Congzhengia minquanensis: one gene and its partner. The main gene of each other region encodes a partner of the protein of the gene in region 2 in a complex. Links are inferred from orthologs where the notes say so. Each region holds a gene or a part of one and is shown on either strand. Other genes may lie near its edges.

Region 1 (2,774 bases), on a different replicon or contig from region 2:
ACACCATTAGCAGTTACATCACCAACAAGCGTTTGCTGTTAATCCGCGATCTGTGCCGCAGCGGCGAAACCATCAGCAGCGCGTGTGTCAGCGCCGGCTTTTCGGGCTATTCCTCCTTTTACAAAGCCTACACAAAGGCCTACGGGTGCTCTCCGAAAGTGGGCCTTTCTCAGGCAGATAAAAAACACCCGTTTTAAAATTCGCAGATTTTCAGCGGCTCAAATTTTAAATAGTCGCAGGAAACCAAGCGGTATTCTACGCCGCGCACATTCCCCTGCACCGCATTTTTAAAATATCCGCCGTGAAGATGTCCGAACACACAAAAGTCCACATTCTCCTCCTGCATAACTTTTGCAAAGGCCGAGTTTGCGCCGGGCGGATAGTGCAGCATCACAATTATCTTCTCTGCGCCGGTCTTTTTCGCCTCTGAAATCGCATTTTCTAAGCGAACCAGCTCCCTGCGGTAAAGCTTTCGTTCCTCATCGCAGTCCGGCTCCTGCTCTGTTTCCGGATATCCTTTCGTGCCGCATACCGCAACGTTTCCAAACACCTCTGTGGTGTTGTGCACAAACCGTATGGTGGAAAACCGATTCGTTTCCAAAAACAGATTTAACTTTGACAACGTTTCCCACCAATAGTCGTGGTTGCCCTTTGAAATTATTTTGGTTCCGTTCAGCTTTTCAATAAAATGAAAATCGCATGCCGCGTCTTTCACATATGTTGCCCATGAAGTGTCCCCCGGCATCAGCACAACATCATCCTTTGAAACCTGCTCCTGCCAGTTCTGACGCAGGCGTTCTTCATAGTTGTCCCATCTGCTACCAAAAACGTTCATGGGCTTGTCTGCTGAAAAGCTCAGGTGCAAATCTGAAATTGCAAAAAGTTTCGGCATGTCACCCTTCCTCTCCTAATGCCTTTTTTAAATCTTTCACATACTGTTTCTGCTGTTTTTTTAAGTAAGACTTTACAAACAGGTTCAAAAACGGTGAAAACGCAGTTACGTTTTCTGTAAATTCGATGATGCAGCCGCCATTGCCGCCGCGTACAAACTTTCCTATCCAGCGCCCCTGCATATTTTTGTTTTTCATGTCAAAGGCATACCGCTCAAAAGGCTTCTTTTCCGTAATGGTGAAGTTTGTTTTAATGCCGCCGCAGGAGATTTCTGTAAACATATTTTTGTCCTCCGACAGTTCAATTTTTTCCAAATCACTCCGCCAGCCGTACCGCTCATTGTCTGTAACAACATTCCAAACAGTTTCAACTGAAGTCTGAAACTCTGCCCTGATGGTTACCTCAGCCATAAAATTTTGCCCCCATTTTTCTAATATTATCACGAAAATGCAAAAAGTCCCGGATAAAAACCCGGGACTTAAAAGCCGTTTTTTTAATTACGCTGTAACGTCCTCATAAACGCTGACGCGTTTTTTGCCGCTTCCGAACTTCTCAAACTTCACTTTTCCGTTAACCAAAGCGAACAATGTATCGTCTCCGCCCTTACCAACGTTTGTTCCGGGATGGATTTTTGTTCCTCTCTGTCTAACCAAAATGTTTCCTGCGAGAACGTTCTGACCGTCTGCTTTTTTAACACCTAAACGCTTTGCCTCTGAATCACGGCCGTTCTTTGTGCTGCCGACACCTTTTTTATGAGCAAACAGCTGAATGTTAATTTTAAGCATACCTACACCTCCAGTTCCGTAATGGTTATATAATCACCGTATTGTTCTTCCAAATCCTTTAAGGACAAAACCAATGTTTTCAGTAAAATATCTGCGTCGCGGCGTTCAGGTTCAGAAATGGTTTCGGGAATGATGCACGCTAAATAGCCTTCACGCACCTCAAACCCCGCCTTTATTCCTACAACATCTGTAAGGCCGTTTAATGCAGCCTGGCACAGTGCCGACACGGCAGCGCAAACAATATCTTCCCCTGCCGGGCCAAATCCGGTATGACCGCTGACCGAATATTTTACAATGTCCTTATTCTTTCGATAAACGCAAATTTCTGTCATAACTTATGCGTTAATCTTTTCAATTACAACCTTTGTGTAAGGCTGTCTGTGACCTTGTTTTTTCTTATAACCCTTTTTGGGTTTATACTTGAAAACAATAATCTTTTTCGACTTGCCTTCCGCAACCAGCGTTTTTGCTGTAACAGAAGCGCCGTCAACTGTGGGCGCGCCAACCTTTAACGAGCCGCCTTCGCCAACTGCTAAAACTTCGTTGAATGTTACTGTTTCGTCGTCTGCTACGCCGAGCTTTTCAACGTAAATAACATCACCTTCGGAAACCTTATACTGTTTTCCGCCTGTCTGAATAATTGCGTACATCTTTTGCACCTCCTCCAACCTTGCTCGCTGCCGTTTCGGTAGAATATTTCATTCGTTTATAACCTCACGCACGCGGCTACGATATATTATAACATTTGAGGAAATGAAAGTCAACAACTTTTTTATTTTATTGCGGCTGAGAATACGGCGCGGCCGGTGAAACTGCGCCGAACAGCCACAGCACAGAATATCTGTCTTTTAAGTCCTTTGCATACCACACGGCGTTTAAAATTTTCTCTTTGCCATACTGCTTCACAAACGCGTCTAAATCCAGCCCCACATTCTTTAGCTGCGCAAGTATTATATCACTCTTCGGCGCGCTTTGCAACACGCTGGTAATTTCTTTTTCCTTTTCCCTGTAAATTTTCTCTAAGCTCTGTTCATGCCAGCCCAGGCCGTTTTGCAATTCCAGCACGCCCTCTGCGGCCTGCTTGTAAATCTGCTTCAC
Region 2 (2,898 bases):
TGATGCATTCCATTCCTCCCATTCGATAGGGCAAATTACATCCTTACAATGATAAAGAAGCTCGCCCAGCTGTATGTTAAAAAAGACGGTGGTTGCAAACCAAAGACAATTGGGGTCGTTTAAAAAGAAGCCTCCCGGTCTGTGGGTGTTGTGTTTTGTCCAGCAATACACGTCCTTTGCCGCTTCGTAATATTTTTTATCCCCTGTTTTTTTATATAGATAAATAAGAGGGTACATGCAATCGTTAATTCTTCCGTGAATTCTGCCGCAGGCAGGACAAAAAATACCGCCGTAAATGGCAGGGGATTGCGGCTCTTTCATTTGTAATTTTATAAGAGTGTCACACCAGGTTTTTAAAATCTTAAAATAGTCGTTTTTTTCATAATTCATGTAATATCACTCCTTAAGGTCAATTATACTTTAAAATACGAAAAAGTACAATTGACAGCAGTATCATAAAATTGTATAATAGACCCATAGAAGGAGATGCAGTATGGAAAAAACAAAAAATGTAGATGTAATGCTTGAAAGAGAGCTGCCAACGCCTTTTCGGATGTTCCATTTATTTGAGCGCAAGCCGCACTATGAGATGGACTTTCACCAGCATGAAACATTTTACCATGTTAATTTGGTGCTGTCAGGGGAGGTTCGGGTAATCTGTAAAAATGAAACGGCAAACATACACCAAAACCAGGTTTTTGTAGTGCCTCCGGGGCTTATTCACAAGCTTCAGTCAAACGGCGGATACAGACAATTCGGAATTGATTTGACGCTGGAACATAAGCAAGAAGAACTTGCCGTTCTTGCCAGGGGAGCATTTGAAAATCAGTTTACCGTTACGCCGGTTCGGTCTGTAACGGAACGTTTTTCATCTCTTGAAGAGAAAATGCGGAATCCCATGCCGCTGAATTTGCTAAATTTATTAAATTTTGCAGAACGGATTGTAATTGATACCATGGAGGCAGTATTAAACCAAAAGAAAGAGTCATTTTCAGAAAAAGTTACAAAAATTTTGCAGGAGCGTGACCCATTTCGTTTAACGGTGACGGACATTTGCCGGCTTTTAAATTATTCCAAAAGCCAGATTGAGCGGATTTCGAATAGGGAATTGGGCTGTGGCATGATGGAATATATCAACAATATCAGGATGAATGAAATCTGTACATTGCTTCGGTGGTCTGACATGCCCCTTGCGCAAATTGCAGAAAAAACGGGACTTTATGATGCGAGTCATCTAATTACATTTTTTAAACGGCACATGGGAACGACACCCGGCAGATACAGAAAAGACAGGCAAAAATAAACCGTGCGGCTTTTTGCTGCCGCACGGTTTTTAGATGTAATAAAATTATTTCAATGTAACTTTTGCGCCAACTTCTTCAAGTTTTGCTTTGATTTCGTCAGCTGTTTCTTTACTTGCAGCTTCCTTAATTACTTTCGGAGCGCCGTCAACCATTTCTTTTGCTTCTTTTAAGCCAAGGCCGGTAACTTCACGAACAACCTTAATAACCTTAACCTTTTCGCCGCCAACTTCTGTCAGCTCAACGTCGAATTCAGATTTTTCTTCTGCAGCAGCAGCTCCGGGAGCAGCTGCACCGGCAACAGCTACAGGAGCAGCCGCGCTAACGCCGAATTCCTCTTCAATTGCTTTCACCAGTTCTGATAATTCCAGAACGGAAAGCGCCTTAATTTCTTCAATCATAGCAGTAATCTTTTCGCTCATTTTAATTTTCCTCCTAATTTAAATTCGTAAAAATACGTTAAATTGTTTTTTCGTTTAAGCTGTTTCTTTCTGTTCACGAACAGCGTCGATTGCCCTTGCAAGGCCTGCGATTGTTGCGTTCAAGCCACCTGCCAGCATAGCATAAAGCGTGTCTTTCGAGGGGATTTTGCTCAATGCGTCAATCTCTTCTAACGACATTGCCCTGCCTTCCATAAAGCCGGCTTTAATTTCAAACACTTCGTTATCTTTTGCAAATTCAGCTAAAACGCGCGCCGGAGCGACAACATCTTCAAAACTGAGGGCCAAAGCCGTGGGGCCGTTTAAAATTTCGTCGAATTCGTTAAAGCCCGCGTCGTTTGCCGCACGTTTTGTCAGGGTGTTTTTCACAACCGCATATTCAATGTTTGCTTCACGCAGCTTGTTTCTAAGCTGTGTGTCTTCCTCAACCGTTAAACCGCAGTAGTCGACAAAAACGCCGGCAGCCGCTGTTTTCAGCTTTTCAGAAAGGTCAGCAACCATTTGCTGTTTCTGCTGTAAAACTTTTTCACTTGGCATGATTTTTCACCTCACTGTGTAATAAAAAATAAAAGGCTTTTCTCCGCAAACGAAGAAAAGCCCTAAATCACCTTTAAAGCGTTTCCTCGGCGGGCAAATTTAAGCCGATAACGGCGCCTGCTGTCTGCGGAAAATATTTTACTAAATCAAGTATACCAGAAATTTGTTTCTGTGTCAAGCAAAATTAGTCAGACAGTTTTGTCTGGTTAATTTTAACGCCGGGGCCCATGGTAGAAGCTACGACACAGCTTTTAATATACTGGCCCTTTGCTGCCGCCGGCTTTGCCTTAATGATGGCAGAAAGAAGAGCGTTAAAGTTTTCGCAAAGCTTTTCTTTGCCAAACGAAACCTTACCCACCGGGCAGTGGATGATGTTGGTTTTGTCCAAACGGTATTCCACTTTACCGGATTTAATCTCGTTAACGGCCTTTGTAACGTCCATTGTAACCGTGCCGGCTTTCGGGCTGGGCATTAAGCCTTTCGGGCCCAAAACCTTACCTAAACGGCCTACAACGCCCATCATATCGGGTGTTGCAACAACAACGTCGTAATCAAACCAGTTCTCGTTCTGAATTCTGGGAATCAGTTCCTCAGCGCCTACAAAGTCTGCGCCTGCGGCC

Evidence for each region.
Region 1: rplL (region 2) and rpmA share a complex: the UniProt entries of both Escherichia coli proteins name them as parts of the 50S ribosomal subunit. The link is inferred for Congzhengia minquanensis from one-to-one orthologs.

The regions. Positions count from the first base shown.
Region 1 is NZ_JACRSU010000003.1:440,137-442,910, reverse strand. The notes cover bases 33-2,770. They hold rpmA (50S ribosomal protein L27), read right to left. Parts: upstream 1,677-2,770; coding sequence 1,389-1,676; downstream 33-1,388. Other genes in these bases: H8698_RS09815 (sn-glycerol-1-phosphate dehydrogenase), read right to left, coding at 2,454-2,770; rplU (50S ribosomal protein L21), read right to left, coding at 2,012-2,326; H8698_RS09825 (ribosomal-processing cysteine protease Prp), read right to left, coding at 1,679-2,008; H8698_RS09835 (SRPBCC family protein), read right to left, coding at 894-1,301; H8698_RS09840 (metallophosphoesterase), read right to left, coding at 194-892. Also shown: more of H8698_RS09845, read left to right, coding at 1-32; more of H8698_RS09815, read right to left, coding at 2,771-2,774.
Region 2 is NZ_JACRSU010000004.1:59,509-62,406, forward strand. Bases 37-2,898 are described here. They hold rplL (50S ribosomal protein L7/L12), read right to left. Parts: upstream 1,724-2,898; coding sequence 1,349-1,723; downstream 37-1,348. Other genes in these bases: H8698_RS10490 (glycoside hydrolase family 88 protein), read right to left, coding at 37-390; H8698_RS10495 (helix-turn-helix domain-containing protein), read left to right, coding at 494-1,303; rplJ (50S ribosomal protein L10), read right to left, coding at 1,778-2,278; rplA (50S ribosomal protein L1), read right to left, coding at 2,463-2,898. Outside these bases: more of H8698_RS10490, read right to left, coding at 1-36. UniProt on the Escherichia coli protein: The binding site for several of the GTPase factors involved in protein synthesis (IF-2, EF-Tu, EF-G and RF3). Is thus essential for accurate translation.